2 linked regions of the Luteitalea sp. TBR-22 genome follow. The protein of the gene in region 2 interacts with the protein of the main gene of each other region in a pairwise test. Links are inferred from orthologs where the notes say so. Each region holds a gene or a part of one and is shown on either strand. Other genes may lie near its edges. The genes, in order: TBR22_RS18505 and ftsA.

What was found.
Region 1: the proteins of ftsA (region 2) and TBR22_RS18505 interact in binary tests that used the Escherichia coli proteins (3 or more experiments, as listed by UniProt). The link is inferred for Luteitalea sp. TBR-22 from one-to-one orthologs.

What each region holds. Positions count from the first base shown.
Region 1 is NZ_AP024452.1:4,418,993-4,422,307, reverse strand. Bases 224-3,223 are described here. They hold TBR22_RS18505 (rod shape-determining protein), read left to right. Parts: upstream 224-1,210; coding sequence 1,211-2,236; downstream 2,237-3,223. Other genes in these bases: mreC (rod shape-determining protein MreC), read left to right, coding at 2,376-3,223; TBR22_RS18510 (diguanylate cyclase), read left to right, coding at 224-1,214. Outside these bases: more of TBR22_RS18510, read left to right, coding at 117-223; more of mreC, read left to right, coding at 3,224-3,315. UniProt on the Escherichia coli protein: Forms membrane-associated dynamic filaments that are essential for cell shape determination. Acts by regulating cell wall synthesis and cell elongation, and thus cell shape.
Region 2 is NZ_AP024452.1:5,909,442-5,912,583, forward strand. Bases 223-3,049 are described here. They hold ftsA (cell division protein FtsA), read right to left. Parts: upstream 2,342-3,049; coding sequence 1,103-2,341; downstream 223-1,102. Other genes in these bases: ftsZ (cell division protein FtsZ), read right to left, coding at 223-1,066; TBR22_RS24330 (cell division protein FtsQ/DivIB), read right to left, coding at 2,371-3,049. Also shown: more of ftsZ, read right to left, coding at 1-222; more of TBR22_RS24330, read right to left, coding at 3,050-3,142. UniProt on the Escherichia coli protein: Essential cell division protein that assists in the assembly of the Z ring. May serve as the principal membrane anchor for the Z ring.

The sequences.
Region 1 (3,315 bases), 1.5 Mb from region 2 along the record:
GTCAGCACAAAGACCCGCCATTATACGGCACTGGATGTGCAAGGCTATGATGGTGGCCGGTTCGTGATCTTTCGAGACACCCGCCTGCCCCTCCAGACGCCCCGAGTATCGACCCCGTGAACCTGGCCCTTGGTCTGCCTCGCCTGCCCCGCGCCGCACGTCGTGCGCTCGCGTCCCGCGAGGCCCTGCACGCCTGGTGGCTGGCGCTTCAGCAGCCCGAAACGGCGCCAGCTCTTGCACGGTTTGTCGTCGACAGGGTGTCGGAATGGCTGCCGCTGCAGGCCTGGGCCATCGTCGTTCCGGGGCGCCATGGGCTCGAGCTGGTGGCAGGTCCGGCTCCTCGCCGTCGCCCGGGACAGGCCGCCCTGGCCATCGCCGACGCCGCCCTGAAGACCCCCGACGGCCACTGGAGCGCCGGGTCCATCCGGGCCGCGCTCGGCACCGGGCCCGACGCGGCGGCTGTCGCGTGGGTCGTCCGCGGCCGAGAAGAAGTGGCAGGAGTGATCGTCGGGATTGACGACGCGCCGGCGCCCCGCCCGCCCGACGTGGGCACCGTGGCGACGATGCTCGAGGAGGACGTGCTCGGACCCGTCGGGCTGGCGCTGGCGCGCGTGCGCCAACTCGACCGCCTGCGGGAACTGGCGGCCATCGACGATTTGACGGGCCTGTACAACGCCCGGCACCTGCAGCAGACGGTCGAGCGCGAACTCTCGCGGTTGGCGCGCACGAGGCGCCCGCTGTCGCTGGTGTTCCTGGATCTCGACGCCTTCAAGCGGGTCAACGATCGCCATGGCCACCTGATGGGCAGCCGAGCGCTCGTGGACGTGGGGCACCTGCTGCGGGCCTGCGTCCGCCAGACCGATACCGCCGTGCGTTACGGCGGCGACGAGTTCGTGGTGGTGCTGCCCGACACCGGCGCCCGCGACGCTGGTGGCGTCGCCCGCCGCATCCAGCAGCGCGTCGCCGCGGAGAAGTTCCTGGCCGCCCACGGGCTGGACCTGCGCCTGACCGTCTCGGTCGGCGTGGCCACCCTGAGGCGCCCGACATTCACGGCCGCCGACCTGATCAGGACCGCCGACGAGGCGATGTACTGGGTCAAGCGTCACGGCCGCAACGGCATCAGGGCCGTGCTGCTCGGCAGGGCAGCACGGCCCGACACGATGACAGGGCCGGCTGCTGCAGCCGGCCGTCCCAAGAGGAGTACCACCGAGTGAGCCTGCGTTCCCTGTTCTCGTTGTTCTCGAGCGACCTTGCCATCGACCTGGGCACCGCCAACACGTGCGTGTACGCCCGCGGCAAGGGGATCGTCGTCAACGAGCCCTCCATCGTCGCCATCAACAAGGTGAACGGCCGCATCGAGGCCGTCGGCAAGGAAGCCAAGGACATGCTCGGGCGCACGCCCGGCAACATCGTGGCCATCAAGCCGATGAAGGACGGCGTCATCGCCGACTTCGAGGTCACCGAGAAGATGCTCACGTACTTCATCAAGAAGGCGCACAACCGCAACGTGTGGGTGCGCCCGCGGATCGTCATCGGCGTGCCGAGCGAGATCACGCAGGTGGAGAAGCGCGCGGTGAAGGACAGCGCCTATCGCGCCAAGGCGAGCGAGGTGCACCTGGTCGAGGAGGCGATGGCGGCGGCGATCGGCGCCGGCATGCCGATCACCGAGCCCTCCGGCAACATGATCGTCGACATCGGCGGCGGCACCACCGACATCGCCGTCATCTCGCTGGCCGGCATCGTCTACAGCAAGGCGGTGCGGGTGGCCGGCAACGAGATGGACGAGGCGATCATCCAGTACATCAAGAAGACCTACAACCTGCTGATCGGCGAGCGCACCGCCGAGCAGATCAAGATGGAACTCGGCTCGGCCTTCCCGCTCGAGGACCCGCGGGAGATGGAGATCAAGGGACGCCACCTCGTGGAGGGCGTGCCCAAGACCATCACCATCAGCGACAGCGAGATCCGCGGGGCGCTTGCCGAGACCGTCAACGTCATCGTCGACGCCGTGCGCATCGCGCTCGAGCGCACGCCCCCCGAACTGTCGGCCGACATCGTCGACCGCGGCATCGTGCTCACCGGCGGCGGATCGCTGCTCAAGAACCTCGACAAGCGTCTCCGCGAGGAGACCGGCCTGCCCGTCGCGATGGCGGAGGACCCGCTGTCCACCGTGGTGCTCGGCGCCGGCCGCATGCTGTCGGACTTCAATCTGCTCAGGAAGATTTCGATCGATTGATGACAGACCTCGGGAATCGGGAAGCGGGAATCGGGAGTCGCCGAAGGGCGGCGTGCAGCGGGCTCTGTCCCGGTGCACCTGACGCATCCCGTATGCCGACTCCCGACTCCCGACTCCCGACTCCCGTCCCTGTGCAGTCGTGCTGACCAACGACCGCGGTCCCGTCCTCGAGTTCCAGAAGCGCACCGGCTACCTGCTGGTGGCGGCGCTGCTCGGGCACCTGTTGCTGATCTCGGCGCAGGTGAGCTCGCAGACGGGCGCCAGCGTGCTCGAGACGACGATGTTCGGCGCCCTGTCGCGGGTGCAGGCGCTGACGTCGTGGGTGACGCAGGGGATCACCGGCGCCTGGGGGAACTACGTGGCGCTGCGCGGGCACCGCGCCCGCGCCGACGCCCTGCAGCTGCAGCTCGATCGGCTCGGTGTCCAGCTGCAGCACGCCACTGCCCAGGCCCGTCGCACCGAGCAGCTCGAGCGCCTGCTGCAGCTGCAGCGCACCGAGCTGCCCGCGACGATGGCGGCGCGGGTGATCGCGGCCGACCCCGCCGCGGCATTCCGCACCGTGACCATCGACAAGGGCGCCTCCGACGGCGTCCGGCGCGACATGGCGGTGCTCTCGCCGCTCGGCGTCGTCGGACGGGTGATCGACGAACCGGCGGCGCATGCCGCCAAGGTGCAGCTGATCATCGACCGCAACGCGGGCGCCGGCGGCGTGATCGAGCGCAACGGCGCCGGTGGCGTCGTGGTCGGCGCCAGCGCCGACACCGACCTGCCGCTGCGGATGGAGTACGTGTCCAACCTGGCCGACGTCACGCCGGGCGACCTGGTCATGACGTCGGGCCTGGACGGCATCTATCCCCGCGGCTTCGTGCTGGGGCGGGTCGAGCGTGCCGAGCGCGGGTCGGGCCTGTACCGCCTGATCGCTATCCGGCCGTCGGTGGACTTCTCCTCGCTGGACACGGTGTTGCTGGTCACCGGGCCGCAGCCGGCCCGTCCCGATGCCGGCACGGCGCCCGCGTCCAACGCGCCCGGCGCCGGGGCCCGAGAGGGGCGCGGTGAGGCCAGCGGCGGGGCGTCGCCCA
Region 2 (3,142 bases):
GGCCGACGGGGGTGCGGCTCGGGGTGTGCTGCGACGTGCCGGGCTTGTCGAAGCCGGTGGCGATCACCGTGATCTTGATGGTGCCGGCCATCGTCGGGTCGACCACGGCGCCGAAGATGATGTTGGCATCCTCGTGCGCGGCGTCCTGGATGATGGCCGAGGCTTCGGCGACCTCGGTCAGCGAGATGTCGGTGCCGCCGGTCACGTTGATGATCACGCCGCGGGCGCCCTTGACCGACGCGTCCTCGAGCAGCGGGCTGGAGATCGCGCGGTTGGCGGCCTGCATGGCGCGGTCCTCGCCCTCGGCGACGCCGGTGCCCATGATGGCCAGGCCCATGTGCGACATGATCGTCTTCACGTCGGCGAAGTCGAGGTTGATCAGGCCGGGCACGAGGATGAGGTCCGAGATGCCCTGGATGGCCTGCCGCAGGATGTCGTCGGCGGCCGCGAACGCTTCCGGCAGCGGCGTGCGGCGGTCGATCGTCGCGAGCAGGCGCTCGTTGGGGATGGTGATCACCGTGTCGACGCACTCGCGCAGGTCGGTCAGGCCGCGCTCGGCCTGCTCGGACCGGCGCTTGCCCTCGAACTTGAAGGGCTTGGTGACGACCGCGATCGTCAGCGCGCCGAGCTCGGTGGCGAGGCTGGCGATGACGGGCGCGGCCCCGGTGCCGGTGCCGCCGCCGAGGCCGGTCGTGACAAACACCATGTCGGCGCCGTCGAGCACCTCGATCAGGCGGTCGGTGTCCTCGAGCGCGGCGTTGCGGCCGACGTTGGGATCGGCGCCGGCGCCGAGGCCCTTGGTCAGCTTCCCGCCGATCTGGATCTTGGTCGACGCGGGGCTCTGCTGCAGTGCCTGCAGGTCGGTGTTGGCGACGATGAACTCCACGCCGCTGACGCCGGAGCGCACCATGCGGTTGACGGCGTTGCTGCCGCCGCCGCCCACGCCCACCACCTTGATCCGCGCGCCGGCGCGCACCTCCGTGTCGAGCGTCAGCCGCAGTGCCTGATCCTCGGCGCTGCCGGCGCCGCGTCGACGGCCAGTGCCGTCAAGTTCGTTGATGTACATGCGTTCTCCCCCGTCCCCGTTCCCGTTACCGACGTCTCAACGCCCGATGAAGAAATTGTTGAACAGCGAGCTGACGGCCTCGAGCAGCCGTCGGACGCCGATCGGCGACGAGGCTGGCGCGGTGGGCCGGTTGCGGCTCGCGTACATGACGGCGCCGACGGCCGTCGCATAGATCGGACTGCTGGCCTGATCGCCGAGCCCGGCGGCTCCGGCCGGCACGCCGCGGCGCACCGGCAGGTCGAAGATCTGCTCGGCGATCTCGGCCATGCCGTCGAGGGCCGCGCCGCCGCCGGTCAGCACGATGCCCGAGTGCAGCGAGTTGCTGCAGCCGGCCTTGTCGATTTCGTCCCACAGCATGTGGAACACCTGCTCGGCGCGCGGCTGCAGGATCTGCGACAGGATGCGGCGCGACATGACGCGCGGCCGACGGCCACCGACGCTGGCCACCTCCATCGTCTCGTCCTCGCCGACCATCGAGTTCAGCGCGCAGCCGCAGCGGCGCTTCAGCTTCTCGGCGTCCGGCACCGGCGTGCGGAGCCCGACGGCGATGTCGTTGGTGAAGTGGTCGCCGCCGATCGCGACGACGCCCGTGTGCCAGAGGCTGCCGCGCTCGAAGATCGCGAAGTCGGTGGTGCCGCCGCCGATGTCGACCACGGCGACGCCGAGCTCGCGCTCGTCGGGCGTGAGCACGGCCTCGGCGGCCGCGATCTGCTCGAGCACCGTGTCGACGACGTTGACGCCGGCGCGATTGACGCAGGCGATCAGGTTCTGCATCGACGCCGCGCCGCCGGTCACGATGTGGACGTTGACGTCGAGGCGCGAGCCGGTCATCCCGACGGGATCGGCGATGCCCTCCTCGTCGTCGACGGCGAAGTCCTGCGGCAGCACGTGCAGGATCTCGCGGCCGCTCGGCAGGGCGAAGGCCTTGGCGGCGTCGATGGCGCGCCGGACGTCCTCGCGCGTGATCTCGCGCGTCTTGCCCGAGACGGCGACGACGCCCCGGCTGTTGAAGCCCTTGATGTGCGCGCCCGAGAGCGTCAGGTAGGCCGAGTCGATCTCGATGCCGGCCGTGAGCTCGGCTTCCTCGACCGCCTTCTTGATCGACTCGACGGCCTCCTCGAGGTTCACCACCGCGCCGCGACGGATGCCGCGCGCGTCGGCGGTGCCGATGCCGATGATCTCCACCCCGCCGTCGTCGGTGACCTCGCCGACGATCGCGGCGACCTTGGTCGTCCCGACGTCGAGGCCGACCAGGTATCGTTCATTCCGAGGCACGGTGCCCTCCCACTGGTTGCCTCATGAGTTCAGTGCTGTTCATCAGCGTCCTCTGGCTCCGCCAGCGCTTCCGCCACGGTTTCCCCGTCGGGGACCTGTGGCATCGACGCGAAGGTCACGCCCGCCTTGCGCGGGCGGACGTACACGCGGTTGTCGAACCGCAAATCCACCGATTCCACCTGCTGGACCATGCGGGCGAGCCGCTCCTGCATGTCCAGGTAGCCCTGCACGCGCTCGGCGAACCGCTCGTGCCCGACCTGCAGCTGTGCGGCATCGCCCGAGAGCATGACGACGACGTTGCGCGGGTTGCGGACGTCGATCTGCGACACCCGCCCGAGCAGGCTGGCGTCGCGCAGCGACACGAGCACCGACGAGACCAGCGCCACGCGCGCCTCGTCGGGCGGGGTCTGGGGCGCCGCCGCCGGATCGATCAGGCCGTCGACGATCGGCAGGTCCAGCCGCCCGTAACGGGGCCCGAACTCGTCGACCACCGCGCCCTGCTCGTCGATCAACAGCAGCAGGTCGCCGGCCCGCGCCACCGCCATCGGCAGGCGCTCGGTGATGCGCACCTCGATGGTCGACGGCAGCGCCCGGCGCAGGCTCGCCTCGCGCACCCACGGCGAGGCCAGCAGCTTCTGGCGCCACGGCTCGAGGCTGGTCCTGACGATGTTGCGCCCCACCAGTCCGTCGAGCAGGCCCTGCACCTCGCCCTGCGACAGGCGCGACACGCCGATCACGTGCAGTCGCTGCACGGCGAACGCCTCGCTGCTGGTCATCACGTCCTGCACGTACCAGCCCGAC